Regions from separate parts of the Pseudomonas sp. AC016 genome, predicted to be linked through region 2. Evidence: predicted binding sites of a transcription regulator. Region 2 holds the regulator's gene; each other region holds the start of a gene.
The links. Region 2 encodes FliA, which starts transcription of late flagellar genes. Its sites were predicted from a motif close to CTAAAGTTTNNNNNNNNNNNGCCGNTAA; they were not measured.

Region 1 (5,317 bases), 3.9 Mb from region 2:
GCGTTCGTACCGGGCGGCACCAACAAAACACCAGCGACAATAAGGAGGATGTGAGACTCGCCGCCAGTGCCGTTCAGGAAGTGGCCGGCAGTGGCGACAAGATCCCAAGTGATCAGACCATCGCCAGAGGCATTTTCCGGGTTGGCGTCGGCCAGGCGCGGTCGATATCGGCCAGGTCCTGCTCAGTCAACCTGATCTGTTCGGCTGCGACGTTCAGGCGAATGTGCTCGGGGTCGGTCGCTTTCGGAATGGCGATCATGTTGTCCTGGCGCAGCACCCATGCCAGCGATATCTGCGCAGGCGTGGCGCTGTGGCGATTGGCGATTTCATGCAGGGCAGGGTGGTACAGCAGATCACCCGCCTGGCCGATCGGGCAGTATGCCATCAGCGGCAGGTGACGATTGGCGCTCCACAGCATCAGGTCGAACTCGATGCCACGCTGCTCCGGGTTGTACAGCACCTGATTGGTGGCGCAACGCGGGTTGTCCAGCTCGATCATGTCCGGCACATCGAAATTGGAAACGCCCCAGGCACCGATCTTGCCTTCCTCGCGCAGACGTTCGAACGCTTCGACGGTCTCGGTCAGCGGGTACTGGCCCGGCCAGTGCAACAGATAAAGATCGATGTAATCGGTATTCATCCGGCGCAGGCTGGCTTCGCAGGCTTTTGGAATTCCGGTACGGCTGGCGTTGTGCGGATAGACCTTACTGACGACGAACACCTTGTCGCGTTGCCCGGCAATGGCTTGCCCGACGATTTCCTCGGCGCCGCCGTCGGCATACATTTCAGCGGTGTCGATCAGGGTCAGGCCCTGTTCGATGCCGCGACACAGCCCGGCAATCTCGGCCGAGCGTAAATGACCTTTTTCACCCATGTGCCAGGTGCCTTGACCCAGCACTGGCACGGTTCTGCCTGCCAATTCCAGTGTGCGCATGTGACCCCCTGCAGTTAGTGAACAGGTCTCAGGCAACGGGGTCTGCTGGAGGTTCCCACGCAGACCTTCCAACCGATCAATTACACGCGGAATTGCTTCAGCAGGTCGTTCAACTGATCGCTCAACCTTCTCAGGTGCTGACTGGCCGTGGTGGACTGTTCGGCGGCCAGCGCGGTGCTCTGCGACAGTTGCGCAGCCTGGGTGACGTTCTGGTTGATGTCATCGACCACGTGGGATTGTTGCAGCGTGGCGCTGGCGATGGAGGCGTTCAGGCCGTTGAGGTTGCGCAAGGCCTGGCTGATCGAGCTCAGGCTCTGGCCCGCCTGATTGGCCTGTTCGATGGTCAGCTGCGAGGAGCGACTGCTGTCGCCGATGACCTTGACTGCCGCGTCCGAGTGCCGCTGCAGACGTTCAATCATCGCCTGGATTTCGGCTGTGGATTTCTGGGTCCGTTGCGCCAGCAGGCGTACTTCGTCTGCCACCACGGCAAAGCCGCGACCCTGTTCGCCCGCGCGTGCCGCTTCGATGGCCGCGTTCAGAGCCAGCAGGTTGGTCTGCTCGGCAATCGAGCTGATCACTTCCAGCACACCGCCAATCTGGGTGCTCTCGCTGGACAGCGTATGCATGACTTCCACCGCCTGACCGATCGTACCCGAGAGGTGTTCGATCTGGCGCAGGCTGTTGTCGATGTTGACCTGACCCTGCTGCGCCTGGGACTCGGCATTGCGCATTTCACTGGCAGCGTGTTCGGCATTCTTGGCCACGTCCTGCACACCATAGGTGACTTCGTTGACGGCGGTGGCCACCAGATCCATCTGCTGAGACTGCTGCTGGCTGCGGTTCTGCGCCTGTTCGGCGTTGCTGCCCAGATCGGTGGACGCCTGCCCGAGTGCCACGGCAGAGCTCTGCAACTGACTCACCACGTTGCGCAGCTTGGCAATGAAGGCGTTGAAATGAGTGCCCAGTTCAGTGATCTCGTCGCTGCCATGGGTTTCCAGGGTGCGGGTCAGATCGCTTTCGCCGCTGGCAATATTGCCCATCGCGCTGACCGCTGCTCTGAGAGGACGCACTATGCTGCGCACGATCAGGGTCAGCATCAGGATCATGACGACCACGATGCCCGCGATGAAGATCCCGGCGTTCCACATCTGCGCCTTGAACTCTGCGGCCACATCGTCCACGTACACGCCGGAACCGAGGATCCAGCCCCAGGGCTGAAACAGCTGGACGTAAGAAGTTTTTTTCACCGGATCGGTGGCGCCTGGCTTGGGCCAGCGATAGTTGACCAGACCGGCGCCCTTGCTTTTGACGACGGTGACCATTTCGTTGAACACCGCGAAACCGTCCGGGTCCCGGATGGCCGACAGGTTCTGGCCTTCGAGCTTGGGGTTGGTCGGGTGCATGATCATCACGGGCTGCAGGTCGTTGATCCAGAAATAGTCATTCTGGCTGTAACGCAATCCTTTGATTTCTTTCAAGGCCTGCTGCTGGGCGGCTTCGCGCGGCATGGTGCCAGCGGCTTCCAGGCCTTGATAGTAGGCAAGAATGCCACTGGCGGTCTGGACCACGTGCATGGTCTTCTCGGCCTTGGCCTGATACAGATCGTCGTGAATCTGCTTGAGCAGGGTGGCTGCGAGGACAAAGAGCATCAGCACAGAAACGATAAGAATCAGCCATAACCGACGGCTGATGGAAAGACTGCGCATATTCATGATCTCGACCCCATACGTTATTTTTTCTTTTTCTTCTTTGAAACTGACAGACCGACCGGCGCCAACGCCTGATATCAGGGCCTCTCCAGCTTCTCGGCGCATCATGACCAAACATGAGATAAGCGTCACATTTATTTGCAGGGTTACGGAACTTTTTGGGCACCATAGCGAAAGGCTTACACCAACAGGCGTCATTGGCTCTATCGGATGCCACTGAGTGAATGTAGGATCCAATTCAACAACTGCAGCGAAGGAACGGTGCAGCGATCACGGAGGATCGGCCATTGCCAGGAGGCTACTGACAGGATGTCGGGATGGACATGTGCAGGAACGACCCGCTTCGGCGGGTTTTTTGCGTTTTGGGGAAAGCGTTTTTGCAGCGCTACCTGTCTGGCTCACAGCCCTTGAGCACCAGACGCAGGATGGTCCGGGTCGCCGCTTCGTAATCGCTGTCTTCCAGCGTGGCCTTGCCGGTCACGGTTGCGATCTGCCAGTCGAAATCGGCGTACGTCTGGGTCGCAGCCCAGATCGTGAACATCAGATGGTGCGGGTCGAGCGGGGCAATCTGTCCGCTGTCGATCCACGCCTGAATACATTCGATGTTGTGCCGGGCCTGTCCGTTGAGCTGTTCGATCTGCTCCGGGGTCAGGTGCGGCGCGCCGTGCATGATCTCGCTGGCAAACACTTTCGACGCAAACGGCAGGTCTCGGGAAATCTGGATCTTGGCGCGAATGTAGCGGCTGAGCACTTCGGCCGGCACGCCTTCGGGATTGAAGGGCGTGGAAGCACGCAAGATAGGTTCGATGATGCTTTCCAGCACCTCGCGGTATAGATTTTCCTTGGACTTGAAGTAGTAATAGACGTTGGGCTTGGGGACACCGGCCTTGGCGGCAATATCGCTGGTCTTGCTGGCAGCGAAGCCCTTGTCGGCAAATTCCTCGCTGGCGGCGCGCAGGATGAGTTCTTTATTGCGCTCGCGAATGCTGCTCATGAACCGGATATTCCCTTGCCTGCATGGCGGTCGCGCATGGTAGCACCGGGTTTGTGAGGGGCTCAATATTGACGGGAGGCCCCACCGCGGCTTCGACGTAGTGCCGCAGAAACCTGCGCATTCGGTGTGTCAGATGCAATCTGGGGCCGCTGCGCAGCCCATCGCTGCCGTCGTAACCTCCGATAGCTCCCACGCCCTGCGGGCAGAAGCAGATGTCAGTGCTTCTTCAGCAGTCAGGGTTTTGATAAAGGCGGGCGTATGCATTCGATAAATAAGGTAGGTTCCTGATCTACGAATTTCATTCACCCAGGCAGTTATTGCTAAGCTGCTGGAGTGTAGTTTTCAGGAAGGTACTTTCAATTTGACCACTGACCCGTTTCGTATACCCACAGATGCTGAAATCGCCAAGGCAGAGCGCAGCTTGAATTTTCCTTTTCCGGCCGCTTACATAGATTTTCTCAAAAGCGGGAGTAACGTCGCGAATGCCAGTTTCGAACCGGCCGTTATCCTCCCCGGTTCCAGCCATGTCGATTTGTTCGAGATTGCCCAAGTGGCATGGAATCAATTCAAGCTCCCGAAAAAATGGCTGCCCTTTATTGAAGACAATGGCGACTATTTCTGTGTTTCACAGAAAGGTGAAGTCAAATATTGGTCTCACAACGGACCTACCGATGAGAAATGGCCGGATTTCTCGTCCTGGTTCGAGCAGATCTGCGTGCGGTGTGAATGAGCATTTGCAGCGCTATGGCGAAAAGCTTACACGCGTAGACGTCATTGGCTCTTTGCACCGACCCCAAGCATAGGTAGGATCCAATTCAACAGCTGTAGCGAAGGAGCGGTGCAGCGATCAGGGAGGATCGACCATTGCCAGGAGGCTACTGACAGGATGTCGGGATGGTCATGTTTCGCAAAACGACCCGCTTCGGCGGGTTTTTTGCGTTTGGGCGATGTGATTCCGCGATGTTCGGCCGTGTGTGCGACAACCCTCTACGCCTTTGCGTCGGAAACTTCTATCGGGATATATCGTCTTCTTCAAGGAAGATAATGGCTCGACTGATAAACTCCGAAACCCAGCAAGGACGGCATATGAATTTCTTCAAAAAGCTTTTTGGTTCGTCGAAAACGTCTGCGCCTCAAAACACTCAGAGCACAACGCAATTTGAAGAATCGTTCGAAACGTCTTCAGGCGATGCCGAGTCGAACAATGAATCCGTCCGTCAGGCCAGCAGTGAGTGCCTGGACCGCCACTGGGCAACCGTTGGCAAGGTCGAGCAAGACGTCATTGCCTACCTCATCAGTCCGAGCTTCAATGGCGGGCCATACTGGCCTTCGACCCGGCAAGCCTATCGAGTGGTGCGCCGTGACCCCGCGATCATTCTTGCCACGGACGGGTTATCAGATCCTTTTGACGATGTTGAAGGCGCAGGCAACGGGTTCGAGATGGAGCTGTTTCTGGAAACCTCCGATATTCCAGATCATGCCCGCGGAGCAGCAGGAGACGTCGATCCTTTCAAGCGCAGCTGGGCATTCGAACTGCTTGAGCATGTAGCGAAGACAGTGGCGGACGCGGGCGGTGTCACTCATCAGCTCGCACAGTACGGCGTGTTATCGCTTGAACTGCCCGGCTTCAGTCAGTCCCATTCGATGAGCGACCAGATCCCTGATCTATTCGTGACCGAG
Region 2 (5,317 bases):
CCATCGTAGCGACTGTCGGGCCCAACGGCTGAGGTAGTGAGTCATGCAAGTTAAGCGATTTTTCGCCGCCGATATGCGTCAAGCCATGAAGCTGGTTCGCGATGAGCTGGGCGCTGAGGCGGCCATCATTGGCAACCGCCGCATCGCCGGTGGCGTCGAGTTGACCGCCGCTCTGGATTACAAGCTGTCTGCGCTGGCGCCACGCGTTCCCAACATGGAACTCGAAGACGAGCTGCGCAAGACCCAGTCGCGCATCGTCTCCGCCCAGGCTGAACTGAACAACCGCAGCGACAGCGATGCCTCGGTCAATCTTCAGTTGTTTTCCGGCAAGTCGATCAGCGCGACCGACACCCACATCGAACCGACACTCGAAGAGCCGCCACGTCCGTTTGCCTACGCACCGGCTCCCGCAGCCGAGCCAGCAGGCGGTCAACGTGCTTTCGAATCGATGCGGTCCGAATTGAACGGCCTGCGCGAGCTGCTGGAAGTCCAGCTTGGCTCCCTGGCCTGGACCCAGTTGCAGGGCAGCCGTCCGCAACAGGCCAACCTGTGGCGTCGTCTGCAACGCGTCGGCCTGTCCGGCCCGCTGTCGCGTGACCTGCTGTCGATGATTCCGGATATCGACGAGCCTCGTCAGGCCTGGCGCATGCTGTTGGCCCATCTGGCGCGCATGATTGCTGTGCCGGATGTCGAGCCACTGGAAGAGGGCGGTGTGATTGCCATGGTCGGTCCTGCCGGCATGGGTAAAACCACCACGCTGGCCAAGCTGGCCGCCCGTTATGTGCTGAAATACGGCGCGCAGAACATTGCGCTGGTCAGCATGGACAGTTTCCGCATCGGTGCCCAGGAGCAGCTCAAGACACTGGGCCGCATCCTCAACGTGCCGGTGACTCACGTCGATCCCGGTCAGTCGCTGGGACAGGCCCTCGAGCCTCTGCTGCGCAAGCGTGTGGTTCTCATTGATACCGCCGGGCTGCAAGCCAGTGATCCTGCGTTGCGCATGCAACTGGAAAGCCTGGCGGGTCGTGGCATCAAGTCGCGTAACTACCTGGTACTGGCCACAACCAGCCAGAAGCAGGTATTGACGGCGGCTTATCACAGTTACAAGCGTTGTGGCCTGGCCGGATGCATTTTGACCAAGCTGGATGAAACCGCCAGCCTGGGCGAAGTTCTGAGCCTGGCAATCAGTCACGAATTGCCGGTGGCCTACCTCACGGACGGACCACGGATTCCTGACGATTTGCACATCCCGCGTCGCCACCAGTTGGTGAGCCGCGCGGTCAGCGTGCAAATGCAGGACGAGCCTAGCGAAGAAGCGATGGCTGATATGTTTGCCGACCTCTATCACTCACCTGGCAAAAGGGTAGGTTAAGTGATGGAGACTATTGGAATGTCCCTGCATCGATGGTCTGCCAGGCATTGTTCGTTCGCGAACGTGCAGCCCCCAATGTGGCTTCGGTCTACGCAAGACAAGGTAAAGAAATAACATGGGCAGCATGCATCCCGTACAGGTTATTGCGGTGACTGGCGGCAAAGGTGGCGTCGGTAAGACTAACGTGTCAGTGAACCTCTCACTGGCCCTGGCTGAGCTCGGTCGACGCGTCATGCTTCTTGACGCCGATCTGGGTCTGGCCAATGTCGATGTCCTGCTGGGGCTGACACCCAAACGCACGCTCGCCGATGTCATAGAAGGCCGTTGCGAGTTGCGCGACGTGCTTCTCCAGGGGCCGGGCGGCGTGCGCATCGTGCCTGCCGCTTCCGGCACCCAGAGCATGGTTCATCTGTCGCCTGCCCAGCATGCCGGTCTGATCCAGGCGTTCAGCGAGATTGGCGACAATCTCGATGTACTGGTGATCGACACGGCCGCCGGCATTGGTGAATCGGTGGTCAGCTTCGTACGCGCCGCGCAGGAAGTCCTGCTGGTGGTCTGCGACGAGCCGACGTCCATCACCGATGCCTACGCACTGATCAAGTTGCTCAACCGCGACTACGGCATGAATCGTTTCCGGGTGCTGGCCAACATGGCCCAGAGCCCTCAGGAAGGCCGCAATCTGTTCGCCAAGCTGACCAAGGTCACGGACCGCTTTCTGGATGTTGCGCTGCAGTATGTCGGGGCTGTGCCCTACGACGAATGCGTGCGCAAGGCTGTACAGAAACAGCGTGCCGTCTACGAAGCCTTCCCGCGCTCCAAATGCGCGCTGGCATTCAAGGCCATTGCCCAGAAGGTCGACACCTGGCCGTTGCCGGCCAACCCACGGGGTCACCTTGAATTCTTCGTCGAACGACTCGTTCACCAGACCAGTGCGGGGCCTGTCCAATGACAGCGAGCGGCTACCAGATGTACAGCAAGGCTTCCCGGAATTCGCAGTACGAGCTGATCGAGCGTTATGCGCCTCTGGTCAAACGTATCGCCTATCACCTGCTGGCTCGCCTGCCAGCCAGTGTGCAGGTCGAGGACCTGATTCAGGCCGGCATGATCGGTCTGCTCGAAGTCTCTACCAAATACGATTCCACCAAGGGTGCGAGTTTCGAGACCTATGCGGGTATCCGCATTCGTGGCGCCATGCTCGACGAGGTGCGCAAGGGTGACTGGGCGCCTCGCTCGGTCCACCGCAATACGCGCATGGTGAGCGACGCAATTCGCGCAATTGAAGCGAAAACCGGACGTGACGCTAAAGATCACGAGGTTGCTGCCGAACTCCAGTTGAGTCTCGATGATTATTACGGGATTTTGAATGACACCTTGGGCAGCCGCCTCTTCAGTTTCGACGACCTGCTTCAGGACGGCGACCATGAAGGGCTGCACGAGGACGGTGCCAGCGGTTCGCTTGAACCGTCACGGGACCTGGAAGACGAGCGCTTCCAGGCAGCCCTGGCCGATGCGATTGCCAATTTGCCGGAGCGTGAGCGTCTGGTCTTGGCGCTGTACTACGACGAAGAGCTGAACCTCAAGGAAATCGGAGAGGTCCTGGGGGTCAGCGAATCGCGGGTCAGTCAGTTACACAGCCAGTGCGCAGCTCGTTTGCGGGGGCGTTTGGGGGAGTGGCGAGCGCGTTGACAGTCAATGTGCGGCCTGGTCCGCACATTGGCTTCATGCCGGCTGTGCAGAGCGTTACGTGGTAACAGGATAGACAAGGCAGGAGCCTGTCGGGCGGTGCCTCGATGGGCTGTTCGTTCAGGTCTGTACCTGTCGTTTTGCCAAGCCCGTCGTCGTTTCGTACAGCCGGGGGTGTGCTGTGCCAGTATTGAGTGAACAGCGTGTTCAGGTGCTGAACGCGTTAAAGACTGCTTGGAGGTCGAATTGGACAAGAACATGAAAATCCTCATCGTTGATGACTTCTCAACGATGAGGCGGATCATCAAGAACCTGTTGCGTGATCTGGGGTTCACCAACACATCGGAAGCGGACGACGGTCTGACCGCGCTGCCGATGCTGCAGAGCGGCGCCTTTGACTTTCTGGTGACGGACTGGAACATGCCTGGCATGTCCGGTATCGATCTGCTGCGCCAGGTCCGTCAGGACGAGCGCCTCAAGAGCCTGCCCGTGCTGATGGTCACTGCCGAAGCCAAGCGTGAGCAGATCATTGAAGCTGCACAGGCCGGGGTGAACGGTTACGTGGTCAAGCCATTCACGGCTCAAGCGCTGAAAGAGAAGATCGAAAAGATCTTTGAACGCGTCAATAGCTGATGCATGCCGCGAGGGCGCTATGGATAACAATGATTCGATGGCCGACTTTGAGTCGACCCTGAAAAGACACGCGCAGGAACTCGTCACCAGCCTTGAAAAAGGTCGTTTCGGCGAAGCTGTGCAACTGATCCATGAGCTCAACCAGACACGCGACCGCGGCCTTTATCAGGAAGTGGGCAAGCTGACTCGTGAGCTGCACAGTGCAATCGTCAACTTCCAGATCGATCCGCACATGCCTCAGGCCGAGGAGGTATCGCAGATCACGGATGCCACCGAACGTCTGGGTTACGTCGTGCGGCTGACCGAAAATGCGGCCAACCGCACCATGGATCTGGTCGAGGAGAGCACGCCGGTCATGAACGGTCTGAGCGCCGACGCGAAGGCGTTGAGTGAAGACTGGGGGCGCTTCATGCGCCGCGAAATCGGTGCCGAGGAATTTCGCGATCTCGCCAAGCGGGTCGATGGTTTTCTGACGCGTACCGAGAAGGAAACTCACGAGGTTTCCGCGCACCTCAATGACATTCTGCTCGCCCAGGATTACCAGGACCTCACCGGTCAGGTGATCAAGCGTGTCACGCAGTTGGTCACTGAAGTGGAAGGCAATTTGCTCAAACTGGTGCTCATGGCCAGCCATGTCGATCGCTTCGCAGGCATCGAACATGACGAAGAATCCATCCTTGCAGAAAAAGATCCTAAAAAACATCTCGCCAAGGGTGAAGGTCCGCAGATTCATGCCGATAAACGTGAAGACGTCGTATCCGGACAGGATGATGTAGACGATCTGCTATCGAGCCTCGGCTTCTAGGTCTGTTGACGGTTAATTTTAGGGAGCACCCCCATGAGCTTCGGCGCCGATGAAGAAATCCTTCAGGATTTTCTGGTAGAGGCCGGCGAAATTCTGGAGCAGTTGTCAGAGCAATTGGTCGAGCTGGAAAGCCGACCGGATGATGCTGATCTGCTCAATGCAATTTTTCGCGGTTTTCACACTGTAAAAGGGGGCGCCGGCTTCCTCCAGCTCCATGAGCTGGTGGAGTGCTGCCATATCGCCGAAAACGTGTTCGACATCCTGCGCAAGGGTGAGCGGCGCGTTGATTCCGAGCTCATGGACGTGGTCCTGGAAGCACTGGACACCGTCAACAGCATGTTCGGCCAGGTGCGCGAACGTACTGACCTGACGCCTGCGACGCCGGAACTGCTGGCGGCGCTGTCGCGTCTGGCTGAACCACAATCCAATGATGCGGTTGCCGAGCCTGAACCTGTGGCCGAGGCAACTGAAGTGCCTGCTCCGGTTGCCGAGGCGGCTGGCGGCGACGATATCACCGACCACGAATTCGAACAGTTGCTCGATTCGCTGCACGGCTCCAAGCCGATTGCAGCACCTGCTGCGGCACCGGCCGCTCAGGCCTCGTCGAGCGACGAGATTACCGATCAGGAATTCGAATCCCTGCTCGATCAGTTGCACGGCAAGGGCAAGTTTGCCGCCGATGCCGCTCCAGCACCGGCCCCTGCGGCCAAGGCTGGCGGCAGCGCGCCGGCCAGTGACGAGATCACTGACGACGAGTTCGAAGCATTGCTGGATCAGCTGCATGGCAAAGGGTCGTTCGACGCTGCTGTCGTCGCGCCGGTTGC
Region 3 (5,317 bases), 590 kb from region 2:
ATCTTCAATCCGCAGTCGCTGATCATGAGTCAGAAAACCTGGAATCGCCTGAACGACGATGAAAAGGCACTGATTCGCGACGCCGCCGCCAAGGCTCAGGTCTTCCAGCGTGAAGTGACGGCCGCCAGCATGGACAATGCCCGGGCCAATCTGGAGAAGCAGATTGCGGTCAACGACATTTCTCCTGCCGAGAAAGACCGTTTTCGTGAGCGCGTAAAACCTGTCATCGACGAGTTTTCCCAGCAACTGGATGCCGGTCTGGTGAAGATGATGTATGACGAAATTGCCAAGGCACGCGCAGCACAGTAGAGCCATTGTCGCGTCAGAGCCCGTCCGGCGGGCCTGACGCTGCACGTTCGATACATCCAATCCGATTTAAACCGGTAACCCCGCGAAAATAGTCTTAAATATCCGTGAACAGGCGTCGATAAGCTTTGCATAAGAGCAATCCGCAGCTCGCGTTATTTCATTGACCGCAGGGGAGCTTCAGGATGTCGATCAAACTTCGTTTGTTTCTGTTGATAGGCACCGGGGTACTGGCTGTGCTGATCATCAGTCTGGTCAGCTATCTGGGCAATAACAGGATGGCGGCGGCGATGACTGACAACGAGGTCAGCATGACAGCGTTGAGCAATCACCTTCAGGCCGACATGATGCACGACGCCCTGCGCGCCGATGTGCTCTCGGCGATGCTGGTCGGGCTGGATAAGAGCGAAACAACCCGTGACGAGGTCCTGGCCTCCCTCAATGAGCACGCCGCGCAGTTCCGCAAAGTGCTGAGTGACAATCTGGCGCTGCCGATCAATGACACCCTCAAGGCCGAACTGAACAAGGTCAAGCCCAGCCTCGACGCCTACATCAGCGCGGGCGAGCGAATTGTCGGCCTCGCGCTGGACAGTCCTGACCGTGCCCAGCAGGATCTGGGTACATTTTCTGCCGCCTTCACCCAGCTTGAAGGCCAGATGTCCACGTTGAGCGACCTGATCGAAGACAACTCGAAAGCCAGCGGCGAAATCACCCGCGACGCCATCAGCACCGCCAATACCACGCTTGGCGTGGTTCTGGTCATCAGCCTCTTGCTGCTGGTCGCGCAGGGGCATTGGGTGACCCGCAGCATCTTGATTCCCCTGCAGTCAGCCAGCCGCATCGCTGAAAGCATCGCGCATGGCGACCTCAGCGAGCCAATTACCGAGCCGACCAGTCGTGATGAGGCCAGTGCGCTGATTCGCAGCCTTGCCGTCATGCAGCGCGATCTGCGCGGCATGATCGAAGTGGTGCGCAGCAACGCCCACGGCGTCAGCGGCATGAGCGGGCAATTGAGCAGCGGCTGTCACGAAGTGGCGGGCAGCAGCCAGCAGCAAAGCTCGGCAGCGGCGACCATGTCGGCGGCCGCCAGTGAAATGACCGCCAGCATCGAAGAAATCACCCGTCACGCCGAACAGGCACGGGAGATGGCCAATCAGGCCGAGACGCTGGCCAAGAACGGCGGGCGGGTGATCCATCAGGTGGTCAGCGACATGGACGGCATTGCCCGTTCGGCTCAACAGTCGGCACAGGTTATCCGCACGCTGGACAAGGAGTCGGAAGCCATTTTCAACATCATTCAGGTGATCAAGAGCATTGCCGACCAGACCAACCTGCTGGCGTTGAACGCGGCCATCGAGGCCGCACGTGCCGGTGAACAGGGCCGTGGCTTTGCCGTGGTGGCCGACGAGGTGCGCAGCCTGGCAGGTCGCACCAGCGCGTCGACCCAGGAAATCACCGGCATGGTCGCCCGTATTCAACAAAGCACCCGCGAGGCGGTGACCAGTATGGAAGCCGGGGTGGCCCAGGTCGACAAAGGCATGGCGGTCACCGCCGAAGTCGAACAGGCCATCCGCGATATTCTCGATGCCACATTGAGCACCACGCACCTGGTCAATGACATCACCCGCACGATTGGCGAACAGAGCCTGGCCAGTAACGAAATCGCCCACCAAGTGGAAATGATAGCCAGCATGTCCGAGGACAACAGCCGGGTCATTGGTCAGACCGCGACCACCACCGACGAGTTGTCCGCGCTGGCAGTCCAGCTCTCGCGTTCGGTGGATCGGTTCCGGCTTTGACGTCTACAGGCCCTCATCCGGCCTCATTCCGCTAACCGCTCGCTCACCGCCTGCTCGCAGGCGGTTGTTGCCCGATCAGGTGTTTTTCGAAACTGATCGCTCCGGTTCATTAAAGCTTTTGCACTAACAGACGTTAACCATCGAAACCGATCATCTTCCGCGCCCAGGAGCAGCTGCATGCAAACGTTAAAGGCCTTGTACGAGTCGGTCGAAAAGCAGTTCTTCAACACCCTGACCAAAAAGCTCTCAAGCCTTTTTCTGTTGGTCGTCGTCAGTGCACTGCTGTACTGGGTGGCGCTGTCTGTTCGGGTCGACATCGTGATGTTGTTGCGCAGTGCGCAACTGGAGTCCGGTGTACTGGCGCGTATCGAGGGCAGGCTGGACGCACTGAGCAACGCGATTCTGATCAGCACCCTGTTCACGTTGGGCATGGTCAGTTTCATGGTCTGGTACCTGCGTCATCTGATCGTTCGGCCTGTGATGTTCATGACCGGTGCGCTGGAAGAAATCGCCAATGGCGAGGGTGATCTGTCCAAGGATTTGCCACTGCTGACCCATGATGAAATCCGCGTGCTGGCGAGCACCTGTAACCGGTTCCTCGCCAAGCAGCGCGAAGTGATCAGCAGCATTCAGGCATTGACCGTGCAGATTGCGGTCGAGTCGGCGCGCTCGCTCAAGAACATCAGTGATTCCAGCGACAGCGCAACCGATCAGGCGCGCTTTGCCAAGGAGGTCATGGATCAGAGCAACATGGCGGTCGGCAGCATCGAGGACGTGTCGCAGCAGACTCAGGGCATTTCCAGCACCACTGCCCAGAACCTGAGCATGGCGCGCGGTTCCTACTCCGAACTGCTCGAAGTGACCGGCAACATCAGCCAGATATCCAGCAGCCTCAATGAATTCGGCGTGTTGGTGTCTGCCCTGAACCAGCGTTCGTCGAGCATCAAGTCCATTGTCGGCCTGATCCAGCAGATTTCTTCGCAGACCAACCTGCTGGCGCTCAACGCGGCCATCGAAGCGGCACGTGCCGGCGAAAGCGGCCGCGGCTTTGCCGTGGTGGCCGACGAGGTGCGCACCCTGGCGCAAAACGTCAGCAAAGCCACCGACGACATTTCGCAGAACATCGATGCGATGCTGCTGGAAGTCAGCTCGACCTACGAGCAGACCACCCAGATCAGCCAGAGCGCACGTGAAACGCAATTGGTCGTGGAGCGGGCATCGGGGCATTTCGAGAGCATGATCGTCGACTTCGAATCCACCAATGGCAAGCTCGCCGACATTGCCTCCCACATCCAGCAGTTCGCCACGACCAATACCGGCATCAACGACCGGGTGACGCGCATCTACGCCGACAGCCAGGCCATCGACCAGCGCATGCAGCATTCGGCGACAGCCACCCGTGACCTGTCAGGCGTTGCCGAGCGGGTGCAGGCGCTGCTGGGACGTTTCGTGCTCGGGCACGGTGAGCTGGACGCTGCAATCACGCGGGCCAGTGAGTGTCGGGATATCCTGCAGGCCCGGCTTGCGGCACTGCACAAAGGGGGCGTCAACCTGTTCGATCAGAGTTACAAACTGATTCCCGGCACCGATCCCAAGCAATACATGACCAGCTACACCGATCGTTTCGCGCAGATCTGCCAGGAAGAGTGCGACAAGCTGACCAAGGGCACGCGGGGCGGCAAGGTCACGTTCATTGTCGATAACAAGGGCTATTGCCCGGTCAACAACAGCTGGGTATCGCAGAAACCGACCGGTAATCGCGCCGTCGACCTGCCGGTGTGCCGCAACAAGCGGATGTTCTCTGACCCGGTCGGCCTGCGAGCGGCAGGTAACAAGCAGCGTTTCCTGCTGCAGACCTACCTGCGCGATACCGGTGAAATCATGACCGAGATCGACGTGCCGTTCTTCTTCGAAGGCCGTCATTGGGGCAATCTGCGGATGGGCTTCGACGCGGCGCAGTTGCTGGGCCACTGAGTCGTCGGGTGTGACGCCCGCCCGTCTGCGCACAGACAGGCGGGCGTCCGGTGAGTCAGCCGAGCAGGTGTTGGGCGATGTACCTTGAGATTTCAACCATTGACGTCTTGCCTGTGAATTCGAACTTCACCTTGCCAATCGCCGAGTAATAGATCTCCAGTTCCGAATCCAGGTCGAAGGTCCCCGAGGTTTCCACCGACCAGGCCACGATGTTCTTGTAGGGCAGCGAGGTGAAGTCTTTCTTGCTGCCTGTCAGCCCCTGAACGTTGACCGAGATGATGCGTTTGGTGGTGAACACCACGCCGTCGCGCATGGACTTGTAGGCGTCGATGACTGTTTCGCCGTCCAGCAGCAGGTCCTTTACGCGTTCTGCGTACTCGTCATTCTGCTTGAGCTTGAAAAAGCCTTTGTTGTTGAAATCGATCATTTTCTGTCCTTGAACCATTGCTTAAGGAAGCGGAGCGCGTCTGTACCGAGCATTGCGCAAGCAGAGTAGCAGCTGGCCACTTCTTTTAGTGGCTCGTCTGGCGAGGGGCATTGTTCATGTCTGACATGACAGCAAGGGAACGTTAACGTCGATTCAGGCTCAATTTCTGTGACGCTCTGATTCCCGGAACGCCCACGGAGGTGTGATTTTGAACATTCAAAACCTGTCCAGCGATATCAAGGCTGGCAAGATCAGTGAGCTCAATCTGGTGTCGATGGAAGGCGGTTCGTACGTGCTCCATGCGCTTGTGGACGGCAAGTCAGTGCCGGTTCAGGACTCGCACGGCAAGCCTTTGCATCTGGCTTCGGTCGAGGAAGCGCGCAAGGTGCTGTCGTCGGTGCCGGATGTGCAACTTTTTCTGAGCCAGGGCGTGGCGCACGACGAGATGGTCGGCCTGGACGACGTGCAGGTCGAATCTTCCCGACATGAGATTCCGCTGCGCTCCAGCCTCTGATACGCGTTTTCACCTGTCCGAATGAACGGAACACCGCTCTGCCCACCAGAGCGGTCAGTTGGTACTGCTGGGTGTATGGTCAGCAGTTCACTACTCAGGAGCAGTCATGTCTTTCCAGAAACTCCCCCGAATCCTGATCACCAACGACGACGGCATCGATGCTCCAGGTCTGCTGGCACTTGAAGAAGTGGCCCGCGAGCTGGCCGACGAATTCTGGATCGTTGCCCCTGATCACGACCAGAGCGGCATATCGCATGCCTTGAGCATTCATCATCCACTGCGCGTGACCAAGCGTGG
Region 4 (5,317 bases), 580 kb from region 2:
GTACTTGGCCATGCCGACGCCGACCAAAGGCGTGCTGGCGTGAGCCAGACTGGCGGCCAGCAGGCTGGCACCCAGGGAAATCGCTAACCATTGCTTCATGTTCTGACTCCCGGGCATCAAACGCTGAAATGATGGAGCAGCTCGCGCTGATCCCTGGCCATTTTCGACAAGTCCTGGCTGCTGCTGGCCGATTGCTCGGCACCGTCTGCGGCCTGCTGGGCTGAGTCGTTGATGTGCGTGACCATGCGGCTGGTTTCCTGCACCGTCGCACTCTGCTCTTCGGTAGCGGCGGCAATCTGGATGTTCATGTCGCGAATGGTGCCCACCGCCTCGCCCATCTCCTGTAACAGCTCATCCGCGCCGGACGCCAGCGTGACGCAATGATTGGACTGGATCTGGCTTTCGTTCATGACCTGCACCGCAGAATGAATCTTGCTCTGCATCTGGCCGATCATTTCCTGGATTTCGCTGGTGGACGTCTGGGTGCGGCTGGCAAGCGACCTGACTTCATCGGCAACCACCGCAAACCCGCGGCCCTGCTCACCCGCCCGCGCAGCCTCGATGGCGGCGTTGAGGGCCAGCAGGTTGGTCTGTTCGGCGATGGTGCGAATCGCATCGACAATGCCGTCGATGTTCTGGCCGTACTTCTGCAACTCATCGGTCACCGCTGACGCCTTGTTGACCTGCTCGGCCTGCTGGCGAATGTTGACGATGGTTTCAGCCACGCGCTGCTGAACCTTTTCGGTCAGCTCACTGGTGCTGTCCACCGCGCTGCGGGTGTCCTGGGCACGCCGGGCGACTTCCTCGACTGTGCTTTCCATTTCGTTCATGGCCGAAGCAGCCGAGTGCAGACGATCCTTCTGCTCATCGACCACCCGCGTGGTCTGCTCGCTGATCTGCGCGTTGTTGCTGGCGGTCAGCGCCAGGGTATCGGCCGAGCCGATCAGCTCGCGGAAGGTTTGTTGCAGGGACTGGGTGAACTCGTTCAGGTAGCCACCCAGCTCGCCGAACTCGTCCTTGCGGCTGACATCGAACCGCACGCGCATGTCGCCTGTGCTCAGGGTCTTCAGTACCTCGCGGAACGCCGCCAGCGGGCGACGCAGGCTGAAGGCCACCCAAGTGCCGATCACGACAGCCGCCAGCACCGCCAGAATGCAGGCGACCAGCAGCAGGCTCAGGCTGGTGGCGATCGTCGAGTCAGCACCCTCCTTGGCCTCGTTGGCAACCGCCAGCGACTGGTTGCCGAATTCGCCGATCTTGTCCAGCGTGGCCTGAAGACGTGCTTCGGCGGCCTGGCGCTGCTTGCCGACCTGATCAGCCAGCGCCGCTTCCTGACGATAGGCCTGATAGACGCCGTCAGCGCCGGTCAGGTCATTGAGCAGACGGTTGACCATCACCCCGGCAATACGGCCTGCGCGAGGGTCGGCGGCGGTCAGTTCGCGAGCGCGGGTGCTGATCACTTCGTCCTGAAGATTGAGCAGGCGCTGCAGGGTTTGTATGTCGGGCGTCGCAGCGTGCGCGGCCAGACCTTCGTAGGACTTGCCCACTTCCAGCAGCAACTTCTCGGCTGCGGCGACGTTGTCAGCCGAACCGGTCGTGCGCTCGCGGGCAATATAGTCACGCAGGTAACTGGTCAACTGGACGCCCTCGCTGCTGCTGTAGCCCTGCAGGACACGGGCCTGCTGCATCTGGATGACGTGTTGACGATGACTGGCGATCAGGGTCTGCGCCTGCTCGGCATAGGCCGCGCTGAGCTGCTTCTCCTGTGCCAGGTTGTCGCGCAGCCCGGCGCGGTCGCCGATGTAGGCTGGCGTGCTGTCGAGCAACTGATTGAAACGCGCCATGCTGTCGTTGAACGGCTGCTTGCCGTCATCGATCTGCTTCGGGTCATTGCTGACCAGCACGCCCAGCAGCGCCTGGTTGGCGCGCAGAACGTGAACATACAGCTCGCTCGCTGCACGGCTCAACGGTGCCGATTGTCCCGTGATCACGGTCAGCCGGTCGCTTATCGAATGGGTGCTCTGATAACTGATACTCACCATGGCGAGCAACAGCACAACCAGCACGGCAAACCCACCAATCACTCGCTGAAGAATGGTCATGGCTGTCCTCTTTTGTTTTTATGGTGCACCGGATGCTTTGCGCGAGGACGCCGGGGACGTCGACACGCAAATGGGTCGGAGCTCAAAAGAGGGTGTCGGCTGGGGAACAGGCGACTTGAGGCAGGGTTCACACTATTTCATGTTGCTCAGGGAGCGCCCGATGTCGCCTCAGGCGCTGCCCTGATCTGTCCTGATAACGCTCAGCGAAAGTGTCGCGCAACCGCTTCAGGTGCATCGGGAACATCCATGTTGATGCGACGCCACGCCGCCTGGGCAAAGCTGTACACCGAAAAGGCAATCAGCCCGAGCGCCACGATCAGCAGCACCAGTCCGCCGGCTGGCAGATCCTGCAGACCGTTGAGCGCATCTTTCATGCCCGGAGGATGCATCGCCTGATAGCTGGAACCGCTCACGGCCAGCAATACCGCGATCTCGATGAAGGCCACGCCCCTGGCAATCAGACCGAAGCGCGAGACAGGACGCACGTAGCGCATGACGTCTTCGTCGGCCTCGAAATACTTTTCGAACGACGCCTTGTAGCCCTTGATGATGTGCACGATGCCCAGTGCCATCGGCACCAGCGCCACCACGTAAACGAGCAGGTTGGAGTGATCCCAGGACAGGATCGACTGCAGCAGATCCTGTGTCTGGCCGCCACCCGAACCACCGGAGCTTTTCAGGCCGCTGATCAACAGGCCTGCGGCGAAGAACGCCAGCGCGCCATAGGTGAAACCGCCGACCAAGAGACCACCACGAATCACCAGTCCCTTGAGTTCGCGCCCATGATGATCGACATCGCGGGTCGCTTGCAGCACACGCCAGGCGGCGAATGCGAGCAGGCCGACCACGACGATGCCGACCAGCACGTTACCGAACGGCTGACTCAACAAGGCTTCAAGGCTGCTATGGCTGTCTGCGGGTTGCGAGGAACCCTGCGCCGCCAGTACGGCGAACAGACCGATGATCAGATAGACAACACCACGAGCGGCGTAACCGCCTCGTGCAAGCATGACAAGGCTGCGTTGCGCAGACATAAGGACCTTCCCTGAAAAGAGTGATACACGAACAGACCCGTGACCACTCCAGGGGTTCGAAGCATTTTCGAAGCAATTGAGGTGCAGAGCGAAATGAATCGCTCTGCCACTTTGAGGCTGCCTCAGGCGAAGGTCGCGCCCCGGGCGTTCACGAACAGTGAATACAGCGAATGGCTGCTCGCCATGAACAGCCGGTTGCCTTCCCGCCCGCCGAAACAGACGTTGGCGCAACGTTCCGGAAGCGTGATGTGGCCGATGGCTTTGCCCTGCGGATTGAACACCCGCACTCCGTCGAGCTTTTCAAGATCGGCCTGGGGATTGCCATTACCCCCCCAGCCGCACCACAGGTTCCCGTTCTCGTCGCACTTGATGCCGTCGATGGCGGCGTAATCCGCACCCTCGACGTGCTTGCGGCGCGCGCCGAGCGTGCCGTCATCGTTCACGGCAATGGCCCAGATGATGCCGTTCGGCCTGGCGCGACCTTCTACGACATAGAGGGTTTTCTCGTCCGGCGCAAAACACAGGCCGTTCGGGCCGGCCAAGTCATCGATGACCCGACTGACCTTGCCATCTGCGGGATCGATGCGATACACCCCGAAAGGCTGGGACTGAGGCACCTTGTGGCCCTCATAGTCGCTGTTGGCCTGGAACATCGGGTCAGTGAACCAGATCGAACCGTCGCGCTTGCAGACGATGTCGTTCGGTGAATTGAAAGGCTTGCCTTCGAAACTGTCGGCCAGCACGGTGATGCGTCCATTGTATTCGGTGCGCGTGACACGCCGCCCTTCGCGGGTGGTGAATGACCCTTCGCACACCAGCAGACGGCCTTGACGATCACGGCACATGCCATTGGAAAAATTCGAGTGTTCGCGGTACACCGAGAAACTGCCGGTAACCTCGTCCCAACGCATGATGCGATTATTGGCAATGTCGCTGACCAGCAGGTAGCGGCCATCGCCAATCCATACCGGACCTTCGGCCCAGCGCATGCCGGTCGCGAGTTTTTCGACGCTGGCATTGAAGATGCGCAGCTCCATGAAGCTGTCGTCCAATATACCGACCAAAGGGTCGGGGTAGCGCTGGGTCAGTGGCTCGGCGAGAGAAAAACGCGGCAATGCGCCAACGGCTGCGACGGTCGCGGAGACCGCCAGCGACTTTTTCAGAAATCCCCTGCGGCCCTGATCGGTAGCGGTACCTGCTTGAGAAAAATCCATGGGTGCGTCCTTATTTATTGTTAGAGGAGTGACATCGCGCCTTGTCGACGATGCCCAGGCAGTAGGACAGCGTTGAGGTCGCTCAAGTGCGATGTGCATTCGACAATGAACAGGCTGGGGCTTGAAACCACAATCAGGTATCGTGCTGCGCCTTTATTCATCTCATTTCTTTGAGGGCTTCAGCCATGCCGTCGAGCAAACGTGAACAGGCACAGGTAGAGCGACGCTTGATTGCAGCGCTGACGCAGTCCTGCGAAACGGCAAAATCGGAGATCCCGGGCTTCTGCTGGTTGACTCATGAAATCGATTACGCAAACTTCCCGGCCAGTCTTCAGGTGATCTGGGCATTCGACACCGTGGCCGCGAAAGATCAGGCTTTGAGCCGGGGGCTGGATCAACGCATGATCCAGTTGACTGCCGAGGCGCTGGATGAACTTGATATCACGTTGAAGACGCTGGCTGGGCACGTACACTTCGACAGCGAAGAACAGTGCCTGCGCGAGAACGGCGGCAATTGGGAACTGCGACTTTCACGTAAGTACGCCAGACGAGGTTGACCCATGGCCAAGGACATCGAAAACCCCTGTATTTCCGTGTGCCAGCTCAGCGGTGATCTGTGCGTGAGTTGTGGGCGGACCAAGGATGACATTCGCAAATGGAAGCGCATGAAGCGTCCGGAGAAAATGGCAGCCGTGCAACGCGCCACTCAGCGCATGAAGAGCCTGCAGAAAAAGACTGTCTGACTCCGCTTATTCATGAAACATGCTGAAACTTCTTTAAAACGGCTCGGGTCTGTATGCCTCGTGGCTCGGTGGGTTGGAGTCTGACGAATTACGAGAATGCTCGCCTTGGCCAGTCATGCAGATCGCCGCAATACCCTCTCCCTGGACAGCCTGAACTTTTTCCTCGCCGACGTGCGCGATGGACTGGGTCCCTACCTCGCCATTTACCTGTTGGCGGTCCACAA

Region 1: AC0IXS_RS23355 (methyl-accepting chemotaxis protein) is a predicted target of FliA. The motif match lies at 2,737-2,764, and genes of this name have one in related genera.
Region 3: AC0IXS_RS02920 (methyl-accepting chemotaxis protein) is a predicted target of FliA. The motif match lies at 2,215-2,242, and genes of this name have one in related genera.
Region 4: AC0IXS_RS02965 (methyl-accepting chemotaxis protein) is a predicted target of FliA. The motif match lies at 2,195-2,222, and genes of this name have one in related genera.

Annotation. Positions count from the first base shown of each region.
Region 1 is NZ_CEEDCC010000001.1:5,172,330-5,177,646, forward strand. Features, by position in the region: gene AC0IXS_RS23350 (aldo/keto reductase) at 113-934, opposite strand; gene AC0IXS_RS23355 (methyl-accepting chemotaxis protein) at 1,015-2,646, opposite strand; gene AC0IXS_RS23360 (TetR/AcrR family transcriptional regulator) at 3,029-3,637, opposite strand; gene AC0IXS_RS23365 (SMI1/KNR4 family protein) at 3,999-4,367, shown strand; gene AC0IXS_RS23370 (suppressor of fused domain protein) at 4,724-5,317, shown strand, end outside.
Region 2 is NZ_CEEDCC010000001.1:1,302,000-1,307,316, reverse strand. Features, by position in the region: gene flhA (flagellar biosynthesis protein FlhA) at 1-32, shown strand, start outside; gene flhF (flagellar biosynthesis protein FlhF) at 44-1,372, shown strand; gene fleN (flagellar synthesis regulator FleN) at 1,488-2,321, shown strand; gene fliA (RNA polymerase sigma factor FliA) at 2,318-3,058, shown strand; gene AC0IXS_RS05640 (chemotaxis response regulator CheY) at 3,314-3,688, shown strand; gene AC0IXS_RS05635 (protein phosphatase CheZ) at 3,708-4,493, shown strand; gene AC0IXS_RS05630 (chemotaxis protein CheA) at 4,527-5,317, shown strand, end outside.
Region 3 is NZ_CEEDCC010000001.1:708,024-713,340, reverse strand. Features, by position in the region: gene AC0IXS_RS02935 (TRAP transporter substrate-binding protein) at 1-309, shown strand, start outside; partial or broken gene AC0IXS_RS02930 (MCP four helix bundle domain-containing protein) at 492-1,247, shown strand; gene AC0IXS_RS02925 (methyl-accepting chemotaxis protein) at 1,242-2,105, shown strand; gene AC0IXS_RS02920 (methyl-accepting chemotaxis protein) at 2,283-4,079, shown strand; gene AC0IXS_RS02915 (PH domain-containing protein) at 4,135-4,506, opposite strand; gene AC0IXS_RS02910 (DUF6482 family protein) at 4,709-5,020, shown strand; gene surE (5'/3'-nucleotidase SurE) at 5,127-5,317, shown strand, end outside.
Region 4 is NZ_CEEDCC010000001.1:718,313-723,629, forward strand. Features, by position in the region: gene AC0IXS_RS02960 (substrate-binding domain-containing protein) at 1-99, opposite strand, end outside; gene AC0IXS_RS02965 (methyl-accepting chemotaxis protein) at 117-2,102, opposite strand; gene AC0IXS_RS02970 (DUF1206 domain-containing protein) at 2,303-3,136, opposite strand; gene AC0IXS_RS02975 (SMP-30/gluconolactonase/LRE family protein) at 3,259-4,350, opposite strand; gene AC0IXS_RS02980 (hypothetical protein) at 4,536-4,907, shown strand; gene AC0IXS_RS02985 (DUF1289 domain-containing protein) at 4,911-5,093, shown strand; gene AC0IXS_RS02990 (MFS transporter) at 5,199-5,317, shown strand, end outside.